Regions from separate parts of the Rouxiella sp. T17 genome, predicted to be linked through region 3. Evidence: predicted binding sites of a transcription regulator. Region 3 holds the regulator's gene; each other region holds the start of a gene.
What was found. The regulator PurR, encoded in region 3, represses purine synthesis genes. The targets are predictions, from matches to a motif close to CANGCAAACGTTTGCNTG.

Region 1: glyA (serine hydroxymethyltransferase) is a predicted target of PurR. The motif match lies at 1,924-1,941, and genes of this name have one in related genera.
Region 2: purL (phosphoribosylformylglycinamidine synthase) is a predicted target of PurR. The motif match lies at 1,207-1,224, and genes of this name have one in related genera.
Region 4: serA (phosphoglycerate dehydrogenase) is a predicted target of PurR. The motif match lies at 1,564-1,581, and genes of this name have one in related genera.

Annotation. Positions count from the first base shown of each region.
Region 1 covers NZ_JAWUEA010000030.1:26,685-29,833, forward strand. The annotation lists gene glrR (two-component system response regulator GlrR) at 1-1,249, shown strand, start outside; gene glnB (nitrogen regulatory protein P-II) at 1,405-1,743, shown strand; gene glyA (serine hydroxymethyltransferase) at 2,046-3,149, shown strand, end outside.
Region 2 covers NZ_JAWUEA010000035.1:71,435-74,583, forward strand. The annotation lists gene mltF (membrane-bound lytic murein transglycosylase MltF) at 1-1,041, opposite strand, end outside; gene purL (phosphoribosylformylglycinamidine synthase) at 1,322-3,149, shown strand, end outside.
Region 3 covers NZ_JAWUEA010000041.1:5,585-8,733, reverse strand. The annotation lists gene SC206_RS19330 (C40 family peptidase) at 1-353, shown strand, start outside; gene purR (HTH-type transcriptional repressor PurR) at 801-1,826, shown strand; gene punR (DNA-binding transcriptional activator PunR) at 1,907-2,809, opposite strand; gene punC (purine nucleoside transporter PunC) at 3,010-3,149, shown strand, end outside.
Region 4 covers NZ_JAWUEA010000032.1:16,820-19,968, reverse strand. The annotation lists gene SC206_RS11805 (5-formyltetrahydrofolate cyclo-ligase) at 1-122, shown strand, start outside; gene serA (phosphoglycerate dehydrogenase) at 197-1,435, opposite strand; gene rpiA (ribose-5-phosphate isomerase RpiA) at 1,820-2,479, opposite strand; gene SC206_RS11790 (LysR family transcriptional regulator ArgP) at 2,683-3,149, shown strand, end outside.

The DNA.
Region 1 (3,149 bases), on a different contig from region 3:
TCAGGTCACCACGGCCGCAAGTGGAGAAGAGGCGTTGAAGCTGCTGCGCCGCGAGCGTATTGACCTCGTGCTCAGTGACTTGCGAATGGACGAAATGGACGGCATGGCGCTGTTCGCCGAGATTCAAAAGCATCAACCCGGCATGCCGGTAATTATACTAACCGCGCACGGCTCGATTCCCGACGCTGTAGCAGCAACGCAGCAGGGCGTTTTCGGCTTTTTAACCAAGCCGGTCGACCGCGACGCGCTCTATAAAGCCATCGACGACGCGCTGGCCCAGTCCGCGCCTGCTGGCGATGAAAGCTGGCGCGAGCAGATTGTAACCCGCAGTCCACTTATGCTGCGGTTGCTCGAGCAGGCCAAAATGGTGGCGCAGTCTGACGTTAGCCTGCTGATTAACGGGCAAAGTGGCACGGGCAAAGAGGTGTTAGCGCAGGCGATTCATCGCACCAGCCCGCGCGGCAAGCAGGCTTTTATTGCGATTAACTGTGGCGCATTGCCCGAGCAGCTGCTGGAATCCGAGCTGTTTGGTCATGCCAAAGGCGCTTTTACGGGCGCGGTGAGCAGTCGGGAAGGGCTGTTTCAGGCCGCCGATGGCGGTACGCTGTTTCTCGACGAAATCGGCGATATGCCGCTCTCTTTGCAGGTGAAATTGCTGCGTGTCTTACAGGAGCGCAAGGTAAGGCCGCTCGGCAGTAATCACGATATTGACGTCAACGTGCGGATAATTTCCGCTACCCATCGCGATTTACCCAAGGCGATGGCGAAGGGCGAATTTCGCGAAGATCTGTTTTATCGGCTCAACGTGGTCAATCTCAAGCTGCCAGCGTTAAACGAACGATCGGAAGATATTCCGCTGCTGGCCAATCATCTGCTGCGCGAAGCGGCGCTGCGACATAAGCCTTTCGTGCGCAGTTTTTCAACCGATGCCATGAAGCGGCTGATGGCGGCGAGCTGGCCGGGCAACGTGAGGCAGCTGGTTAACGTCATCGAACAGTGCGTGGCGCTGACCTCCGCGCCGGTTATCAGCGAGGCGCTGGTCGAACAGGCGCTTGAGGGCGAAAATACGGCGCTGCCGACCTTCGTTGAAGCGCGTAACACTTTCGAGCTGCACTATTTGCGTAAACTTTTACAGATTACCCGCGGCAATGTGACGCAGGCAGCACGCATCGCTGGCCGCAATCGCACCGAGTTTTACAAGCTCCTTTCAAGGCACGAACTCGAGGCCAATGATTTTAAAGAGCCTTAATTAAATAGTGACCTCTCCCTGTCGGTTGATTTTACGAGAGAGGCGGATGTGATACTTTATGCGCCTGCCGGTGCCGCGAGCACCTAAAAGCTAAAAATTAATCTTGCCGCTGCCGCTGTAAAGCGTGGGCAAACAGACGATAAAAAGGGCCTGCCATGAAAAAGATCGACGCAATTATCAAACCCTTCAAGCTGGATGACGTGCGTGAAGCACTGGCTGAAGTTGGCATCACCGGGATGACCGTTACCGAAGTTAAAGGCTTTGGTCGTCAGAAAGGCCATACCGAGCTGTACCGTGGCGCGGAATACATGGTGGATTTCCTGCCGAAAGTAAAAATCGAAATCGTGGTCGCTGACGATATCGTGGATACCTGTGTAGAAACTATCATGACGACGGCACAAACCGGCAAAATCGGCGACGGCAAAATCTTTGTCTTCGACGTGGCGCGCGTGGTGCGAATTCGTACCGGTGAAGAGGATGAAGAGGCAATCTAATCCCTCTTTGCGGGCTGGTTTTTACCGGCCCGTCCCTTTTTTGTCCATCCCCTCCCTTTTTATTCCCCGATTTTCCCTTTTGTGCTCTCACTCGCAAAGCTGAAATATTCACCTCTAAAAATTAACAAAACCTGCTTAAAACGGCGTAGGTCATAGTAGATCAAAGCCTTGTGCCACGTGATGCCAAACGTTTGCTTAAAAACCTGCTTTCGAGACTATGCCAAGGGGGGGCAAACAGTTTACACTGTGCCCCAGAACCCATCAGGGGCGTTTATTTAAGTTTGTTGAGTCAGGAGAAGCAGATGTTAAAGCGTGAAATGAACCTTGCCGATTATGATGCCGAGCTGTGGCAGGCCATGGAGCAGGAAGTTGTACGTCAGGAAGAGCATATCGAGCTGATTGCGTCAGAGAACTACACCAGCCCGCGCGTTATGCAGGCTCAGGGTTCTCAGCTGACTAACAAATATGCTGAAGGCTATCCTGGCAAGCGCTACTACGGCGGCTGCGAGTACGTTGATATCGTTGAACAATTGGCGATCGACCGTGCTAAAGAGCTGTTTGGTGCCGACTATGCAAACGTTCAACCACACTCTGGTTCACAGGCTAACTTCGCGGTTTACACTGCTTTGCTGCAACCGGGCGACACCATTCTGGGTATGAACTTGGCGCACGGCGGCCACCTGACTCACGGTTCTCCCGTTAACCTGTCGGGTAAACTGTACAACGTGGTGCCTTACGGCATCGACGAAACCGGCAAAATCGATTACGACGATCTGGCGCGTCAGGCTCAACTGCACAAGCCAAAAATGATCATCGGCGGCTTCTCCGCGTTCTCCGGCGTGGTTGATTGGGCTAAAATGCGCGAAATCGCAGACAGCATCGACGCATGGTTCTTCGTCGACATGGCTCACGTAGCCGGTCTGGTTGCGGCAGGCGTTTACGCTAACCCGGTTCCACACGCACACATCGTGACTACCACGACGCACAAGACGCTGGCAGGTCCACGCGGTGGTCTGATTCTGGCGAAAGGCGGCGACGAAGACCTGTACAAAAAACTGAACTCCGCGGTATTCCCGGGTGGTCAGGGTGGTCCATTGATGCACGTGATCGCCGGTAAAGCCGTTGCGCTGAAAGAAGCCATGGAACCTGAGTTCAAGGCTTACCAGCAGCAGGTTGCTATCAATGCGAAAGCGATGGTTGACGTCGTGCTTGAGCGCGGTTACAAAGTGGTTTCTGGCGGCACGCACAACCACCTGTTCCTGATGGACCTGGTTGACAAAGGCCTGACCGGTAAAGAAGCCGACGCCGCTCTGGGTCGCGCCAACATCACCGTGAACAAAAACAGCGTACCTAACGATCCGAAGAGCCCGTTCGTGACTTCTGGCGTGCGTATCGGTACTCCGGCA
Region 2 (3,149 bases), on a different contig from region 3:
ATCGAGCCGATTAGCCACGCCAAGACCCTGCGCGGTCGCGCGAGTCAGCATCATCATGCCGCGCACACCGGTCGGCGAGGTGGCACTCGGATCCCAGTGGGATTCCTGATAGGAGATAGCCGCCAGCAGGCGCCAGTCTATTTTATCGGCATATTTTTCGAATAACGGCTGCAAACTATTGAGCTTGGCATCAATGCTATTAAGGAAGGCACGCGTATCGACAAAATCGAATTCTCCCACGTGGCCGAGATACTTCTCTTCCAGCCGCTCCAGCGTTCCGTCTTCTGAAATTTGGCTGTAAAAGTCGAGCATGGCCGCGTAAAGGCTATCGTCGTCCTCTTTCTTATTGAAATACCAGGTTACCGGCTCGTCTTCGGTTGCATCAAACGCAACCGCAAGACGTGGATAGACACGCTGTAACAAGGCCACGGTCACGGAATCGCCCAGCGTATATTTGAGTTTTCCCTGCGCTACCTGCTGCATCAGCTCGGCGGGCGAGTATCGGTGTGTGACGCCCCAATCGAGGTCGGGAAAGCTCTTTTTGGCTTCTTCCAGCGTAGTGATATGCGCCGCGCCAGCAGAAACCACCAGATTATTGCTGAGATCGGCAAAGGATTTTGGGCGCACCGAGCCTTGTCGATAAAGAACCTGCTGGGAGACGGTGTAGTACTCCGGGCCGGTACGAAACGACTTTAAACGCTCGGGATTATAGATAAGCCCCGAAGCCAGCATGTCGGCTTTATTACTTTTGAGATCGTTAAAAAGACTTTCGATGTCTTTATGTGGTGATAACACCAGCTTGACGCCAAGGTAATCGGCGAAGCGGCTGGCTAATTCATAATCAAATCCCCGGTCACCGGTATTGCCATTAAAATAGGTCTGCGAAGAGTCGAGCGTACTGACGCGCAATTCTCCACGGGAAAGTATGTTTTGCAGCTGGTCCCCGGACCCACGTTGCCATGGAATACTCGGCCAAAGCGCGAGTGCCAGAAGCAGGGTTATAAGGCCTACAACAAAATAGGTAATTTTTATGCGCTTCAAATAGTTATCTCTCTGCGGCGCTATTCTTTTAATAAGATAAAACAGTGCTAAAAAAGGGGTCTACATCCTGGTGCCGACGCATTTTGCTCAACAAAACGACAATCTGCAACTTTATTCCAAATAACCCCTGTAAACTGTGAGGTTAAAGGTATTATTAATATTCCCTGCGCAAACGGTTTCGTCGCGCTCGAGGATTCTCTATAATAGCCGGCGTTTTCCCCCTGTTGCGCCCAATGAAGCACCTACGGTCAGTTGCTTCGAAGACGAGAGATATTTGATTATGGAAATACTGCGTGGTTCGCCCGCTTTGTCGGCTTTTCGCATTAATAAACTGCTTTCCCGTTTTCAGGAAGCCAAGCTTCCGGTAGACGACGTCTACGCAGAATTCGTCCACTTCGCCGACGTCAGCGCTCCGCTGACTGCGGATGAACAAACCAAGTTACAACGCCTGCTCAAATATGGTCCTTCTCTCGCCGAACACGCTCCTGTTGGCCGTCTGATTCTGGTAACACCTCGCCCGGGCACGATTTCGCCGTGGTCTTCGAAAGCCACCGATATCGCGCATAACTGCGGTCTGGCGCAGGTACTGCGTCTCGAGCGCGGTCTGGCCTTCTATGTCCAGGCGCCACAACTGACCGAAGAACAGTGGCAGACGCTAGGCGCACTGCTGCACGATCGCATGATGGAAACCGTCTTCAGCGAACTGTCCGATGCCGAAAAACTGTTTGCCCAGCACGAGCCGGCACCTGTTCAGCACGTCGACCTGCTCGGCGAAGGCCGTGTGGCGCTAGAACAGGCCAACATCAAGCTGGGTCTGGCACTGGCCGAAGACGAAATCGACTATCTGGTTAATGCCTTTACCAATTTGGGCCGTAATCCGACCGACATCGAGCTGTACATGTTCGCGCAGGCTAACTCCGAACACTGCCGCCATAAAATCTTTAACGCCGACTGGGTTATCGATGGCGAAGTACAGCCAAAATCGCTGTTCAAAATGATCAAGAACACTTTTGAGCAAACGCCGGATCACGTACTGTCTGCCTACAAAGACAACGCGGCCGTCATGGAAGGCTCAAAAGTTGGCCGTTTCTACGCAAATGCGGAAACGGGCCTGTACGATTTTAATCAGGAAGACGCACACATCCTGATGAAGGTCGAAACGCACAACCATCCAACTGCGATTTCTCCGTGGCCGGGTGCCGCGACCGGTTCCGGTGGCGAAATCCGTGACGAAGGCGCAACCGGACGCGGCGCTAAACCGAAAGCGGGCCTGGTTGGCTTCTCGGTTTCCAACCTGCGTATTCCTGGTTTCGAGCAGCCTTGGGAAGAAGATTTCGGCAAGCCTGATCGCATCGTTACCGCGCTGGAAATCATGACCGACGGCCCTCTCGGCGGCGCGGCATTTAACAACGAATTCGGCCGTCCGGCACTTCTAGGCTACTTCCGTACCTATGAAGAGCAGGTCAACAGCCATAATGGCCCAGAACTGCGCGGCTATCATAAGCCAATTATGCTGGCGGGCGGTATTGGTAACATCCGTGCCGATCACGTTCAAAAGGGTGAAATCACCGTGGGCGCGAAACTGATCGTGCTGGGTGGCCCTGCCATGAACATCGGTTTGGGCGGCGGCGCAGCCTCTTCAATGGCTTCGGGTCAGTCTGATGCCGACCTCGATTTCGCCTCCGTACAGCGTGACAACCCAGAAATGGAACGTCGTTGTCAGGAAGTTATCGACCGCTGCTGGCAGCTGGGCGAAGCGAACCCGATTCTGTTTATCCACGACGTGGGCGCGGGCGGCTTGTCCAACGCCATGCCTGAGCTGGTAAGCGACGGCGAACGCGGTGGCCGCTTCCAGCTGCGCGATATTCTTAACGACGAACCGGGCATGAGCCCGCTCGAAGTCTGGTGTAACGAGTCGCAGGAACGTTACGTAATGGCCGTTGCGCCAGCCCAGCTGGAGCAGTTCGACGCTATCTGTAAACGCGAGCGCGCGCCTTACGCCGTTATCGGTGAAGCCACCGAAGAGATGCACCTGACGCTGGAAGACAGTCATTTCGACAACCAGCCAATCGACATGCCGCTCGACGTGCTACTCGGCAAAACGCCGA
Region 3 (3,149 bases):
CTTATCGCTGGGGCGGAACCTCGCCAAATACCGGTTTCGATTGCAGTGGTCTGGTCTATTACGCGTATAAAGATTTAATGCGTATCAAGATGCCACGTACCGCCAACGAGATGTACCATTTACGCGACGCAGCCCCTATTGCTCGCGGTGAGCTTGAATCCGGAGATTTAGTCTTCTTCCGTATTTCCAAGCGCGGCGCAGCGGACCACGTAGGCGTTTATGTCGGTAACGGCAAATTTATTCAGTCGCCACGTACTGGTGAAGACATCAAAATCAGTTATCTGGCCGATAACTACTGGCAAGACCATTATGTTGGTGCTCGCCGAGTGATGACGCCAAAAACGATTCGTTAAATAATGATTTCTCGCTTAACACCTGTGAATAGCATTTAACGAATGGTTTACCCCGAATCGCCTTCCAGCCCTAACAGGCAATATGGCTAAAGCGGGCGCAGAAAGAAAATAGACAAGGGCGATTTCTTTAATAGGAAATCGCCCTTTTCACTTTTAGCGCCGCCTGCTTTGGTTTTATTGCGCAACAAAACTCTTAAATAGGCCAATTTGCGCATCAAGTTAAAGGGAAAGCACAAATTTGGCTTTCCCTTTATAACGATATAAGAGAAAATTAGCGGTTACCACGCTGTGTGCCCGGTCTTAGCTGTCCGACGCTTCTTTCAGGCCTTCCTGAAACTCCCCAACGATTCGACTGCCTAAAATGATTTGAGCAGTGGAATGCACGCAGGCAAACGATTAACAAAAAACTAACGTGCTGAAAAGGGTTAGTTCAGGAGTGATTTTTACATGGCCACGATCAAAGATGTCGCTAAGCGCGCTGGTGTTTCGACTACAACCGTGTCGCACGTCATCAATAAAACCCGTTTCGTCGCCGAAGAAACCAAAGCCGCTGTCCGCGCTGCCATTAAAGATCTGCACTATTCGCCGAGTGCCGTCGCGCGCAGCCTGAAGGTTAACAACACCAAGACTATCGGCCTGCTGGCAACCTCAAGCGAGGCGCCCTACTTTGCCGAAGTGATTGAAGCGGTTGAAAATAGCTGCTTTGCCAAGGGTTACACCCTGATTTTGTGCAACTCGCACAATGATTTTGAAAAGCAAAAAGCCTATTTGCAGATGCTGGCGCAAAAACGCGTCGATGGCCTGCTGGTCATGTGCGCAGAATATCCTGCCGAGCTGCTGGCGATGCTCGAAGAGTATCGTTCGATTCCCATGGTTGTCATGGATTGGGGCGAGGCGAAAAACGATTTTACCGACTCGATTATTGATAACGCCTTTGAAGGCGGTTATCTGGCGGGCCGTTATTTGATCGAACGCGGTCACCGCGACATTGGCGCTATTCCGGGCCAGCTTAATCGCAACACCGGCGGCGGTCGTTATCGCGGATTTTTAAAAGCCATGAACGAAGCCAACATTGCCGTGCGCGATGAATGGGTCGTTCAGGGCGATTTCGAGCCAGAGTCCGGTTATCAGGCGATGCAAAAGATCTTGAATCAGAAGCAGCGGCCGACGGCGATTTTCTGTGGTGGTGACGTTATGGCAATGGGCGCGATTTGCGCCGCCGACGAAATGGGCCTGCGCGTTCCACAGGACATTTCGGTGATTGGCTATGACAACGTGCGCAACGCGCGTTATTTCTCACCGGCGTTAACCACCGTCCACCAGCCGAAAGAGCGACTGGGCGAAATGGCTTTCACCATGTTGCTCGACAGAATCATCAGCAAACGCGAGATTCAGCAGACCATTGAAGTGAAACCGAAGCTGGTAGAAAGACGCTCTGTGGTCGATGGTCCGTTTATCGACTATCGTCGTTAAAAGTTATTTATCAGATTAACCCCCTAAACGCCTACCTTGTAGGCGTTTTTTTTATTTAAAGCCTTTTTATACGGAACAGCCTACCGCAACCACTCTTTATTTAACGTCTCGCTGTCGCCCAAATAATTGAGCAGCCAATCCAGTGCCGGAGAGTGATTGCGCTGATCCCACGTCAGGCAACACGGGCTTTCCGGAAAACCACTGGCTAAATCGAGCACCGCCAGCTGCTGTTTTGCAATCCACGTTTCCACCATGTGAACGGGCAGCATGCCGACACACAGCCCTTCACACAGGCAATCGATGGCACAGGTCCAGTCCGGCACCACTAAACGGCGCTGGTTATCGAGTGTCCAGGTGTCGCGCTTAGGCAGATTTCTTGAAGTATCTTCAATACACAGCGCAGGATAAGGGCGAAGCGCGTCATCGTTAAGCGCCAGCTTAAGCTGTGCCAACGGATGTTCGGCGCTGACTACACAATGCCACGGCAAGGTGCCCATATCTCGGAAGCTAAAACGCCCGCCCACCGGCACCGCGCTGGTCGCGCCAATCGCCACGTCGGCGCGATCGTCGGCCAGCGCGTCCCACACGCCGTTAAAAACTTCGCCCTGAATGAGCAGCTCCGTATCGGGAAAGGCGCGGTAAAAATCCACCACCAGCTGGCGCACGCGCGCCGGTTTAACGATGCGATCCACCGCCACGCGCAGCTGTCCGCTCCAGCCGTTGGCAATCTGCTGACACTGACGCCGGGTTGAGAGCATTTTTTTGATAAGCACCCGCGCTTCTTCAACGAAAAGCCGCCCTGAAGGGGTTAATTCCACGTCGCGATGCCGCCTTTCGAACAGCGGCACCGCCAGCCATTCTTCAAGCTGGCGCACCTGATAACTGATCGCCGAGGGCACGCGATTCAGCTCTTGAGCCGCCGCGGTAAAGCTGCCGTTCCGCGCGACGGCGTCGACGACTTCCAGTGAATATTCTGACCACATAACCGGTTCCTCGCGACGCCTGAAAAGGCCGCCCTCTGCTTTCAAAATTTTTGAATCGATGGTGCAAATATTAGCGTTTCACAACCGCCGCGCCAAGCAGATAAACTGCGCGCTCTTAACTTTTCGCTTTTAGCACATTCACTCCCAAATTCTGTCCCTACAACAGTTTTGGCTACGTTTACGCATTACAAGAGAACATCATGAAACCTTCATTTGGATTTTTACTTTATTTGGCGGGTCTGAGCATGCTCGGATTTTTGGCCACCGACATGTATCTGCCGGCCTTCGGTTATATGCAAGAAAGCCTTGATGCCTCGCCCGGCGCAATTAGCTCGAGCCT
Region 4 (3,149 bases), on a different contig from region 3:
GCCCGTATCCAATAGGTATTGCGCACGATTGTCAGTGGGTAGAAGCCTTGCCGGTCGAAGAGTGGGATATTCCGCTGCCCGAGATTTTAACGCCGAGCAAAAGCTGGAGCTGGGACAACTGATTTTGTAGTTAAAAACGTAAAAAGGGCATCTTTCGATGCCCTTTTTTGATCCTGCAAAAGAAGATTGCTAAGGATTAGTACAGCAGACGCGCACGGATAGTGCCCGGGATAGCCTTCATCAGCTGGAGCGCGGTGTCTACGGTTTCGATATCGGCTTCAACGTCGATAACCACGTAACCGACTTCAGGGCTGGTTTGCAGATACTGCGCGGCAATGTTGATGCCCTGCTCGGCGAAGATCTGGTTGATGCTGGTCAGCACGCCCGGACGGTTTTCGTGGATGTGCAGCAGACGGCTGGCTTTGTCGCTGTGCATTGGCAGCGACGCTTCCGGGAAGTTGACCGCAGACAAAGTAGAACCGTTGTCTGAGTACTTCGCCAATTTACCGGCCACTTCAAAGCCGATGCCTTCCTGCGCTTCCATGGTCGAACCGCCGATGTGTGGCGTCAGGATCACGTTGTCGAATTCGCACAGCGGCGAGGTGAACGGGTCACTGTTGGTCGCTGGCTCTTCAGGGAATACGTCGATAGCCGCACCGGACAAGTGCTTGTTGCGCAGCGCGTCGCACAGGGCTGGAATGTCGATAACCGTGCCGCGTGAGGCGTTGATGAGCAGCGAGCCTGGTTTCATCTGCGCCAGCTGCTCGGCACCAATCATATCTTTGGTGTTGGCAGTTTCCGGCACGTGCATGGTGATCACGTCGCTGGTATTCAGCAGTTCGTTCAGGCTGGCAATCTGCTGCGCGTTGCCCAGAGGCAGCTTGCTTTCGATGTCGTAGAAGTAAACCTTCATGCCCAGACCTTCGGCCAGAATGCCCAGCTGCGTACCGATGTGGCCATAGCCGACGATACCCAAACGCTTGCCACGGGCTTCATACGAACCCACCGCCAGCTTGTTCCAGATACCGCGGTGCGCCTTGGCGTTGGCCGCCGGAATGCCGCGCATCATCAGCAGCATTTCGCCCAGCACCATTTCAGCAACAGAACGGGTGTTGGAGAACGGCGCGTTAAATACCGGAATACCGCGCTTGGTGGCGGAGTTCAGGTTCACCTGATTGGTACCGATACAGAAACAACCGACGGCAACCAGTTTTTCGGCGGCGGCAAAGATCTCTTCAGTCAGTTGGGTACGGGATCGAATTCCGACGAAATGGGCATCACGGATGGACTCTTTCAGCGCTTCGCTATCCAGCGCCCCTTTATGAAACTCAATATTGGTATAACCCGCGGCGTGAAGCGTGTCGATCGCGCTTTGATGGACACCTTCCACCAGCAGAAACTTAATTTTGTCTTTTCCGAGTGATACTTTTGCCATTTCCCGACCCTACTATTTATTCATACCGGCAGTAACGCATACCGAAAGTTATTCATGCTGAATGCAGACTTCAGAAGTCACTGCTTGAAGCAGTTCACAGTCAACATAACAAAATTTTAGCGTCGGGCAATACAAACGATTGCCTACCCGATAGCACAAGCCCTGATCGCGCCCCTGATTTTCAGCACGTAACGCTTACAATGCAGAATAATATGGAGGTAAACATTAAAACGGCGTCATTGTGTGACATAAGTCACCAAATTCGCCGCTTTGAAGAAAAGATGATTCAGGCTGAAAATTATCATCTTCATAACATCAAATTATGACCAGGGAGTGAAATAGATCGTGAGCTTATCGTCGACGCGTTAATTCATGTCCGTTTTGCTACGGCTTGACCACTTTTACGCCTTCCGAGGTGCCGACAAGCGCGATATCAGCGCCGCGATTGGCAAACAGGCCCACGGTGACCACGCCGGCAATACTGTTGATTTTATTTTCGAGCGCGATGGCGTCGAGGATTTCAAGATTATGCACGTCGAGGATCACGTTGCCGTTGTCAGTCACCACGTTTTGACGATACTCGGGCAGGCCGCCTAATTTGACCAGCTCACGCGCCACGTAGGAGCGCGCCATCGGGATCACTTCCACCGGCAGCGGAAATTTACCCAGCACGTCGACCTGTTTGGTGGCGTCGACGATGCAGATAAACTTGCGTGAAATCGCGGCGATGATTTTTTCGCGGGTAAGCGCTGCGCCGCCACCTTTGATCATCTGCATGTGACCGTTAATTTCGTCTGCGCCATCGACGTAAATATCCAGCTCGTCGACTTCGTTGCTGTCAAAAACGTGAATGCCGTAACTCTTCAGCTTGGCGGTAGAGGCGTCCGAGCTGGAAACCGCGCCTTCAATCTGATGTTTTATCGAGGCTAATGCATCAATAAAATGCGCGGCCGTGCTGCCCGTGCCGACGCCAACGATGGTGCCCGGCGTAACGTAGTCCAGCGCTGCCCAGCCTACCGCTTTTTTTAGTTCATCCTGAGTCATAATATTTTCTCTTGTAAGATAGCTCTTTGAATATAGCTCGGTGGATATAGAAAGGAGTCATCAAGTTCTGACTAGTATAAAGCAAGACGCGAGCGGAGCCGTAGCCGATAAACAGAAGATTTTGTGCGCCACAAATTTCGCGGAACTGTGGCATAGTGTCTGAATATGTGTGAATCCCGAACGAGCCAAGGAATAGATTTTCGATGAAACGCCCAGACTATAGAACGCTGCAAGCGCTGGACGCTGTGATCCGTGAACGCGGTTTTGAACGCGCGGCCCAAAAGCTGTGCATTACCCAATCCGCCGTTTCGCAACGTATTAAACAGTTGGAAAATTTATTCGGCCAGCCGCTGCTGGTGCGGACCGTTCCGCCACGGCCAACCGAACAGGGTCAAAAACTGCTGGCGTTGCTGCATCAGGTAGAGCTGCTCGAAGAAGAGTGGCTGGGAAGCGACAATATTAATGATAGCAATGACACGCCTCTTCTGCTGTCGCTGGCGGTAAACGCCGACAGTCTGGCAACCTGGCTGTTACCCGCGCTGAAATCCGTGCTGGTCGATTCGCCTATCCGCCTGAATTTGCAGGTAGAAGATGAAACGCGTACGCAAGAACGTCTGCGTCGTGGCGAAGTCGTCGGTGCGGTGAGTATTCAGCCGCAGCCGCTGCCGAG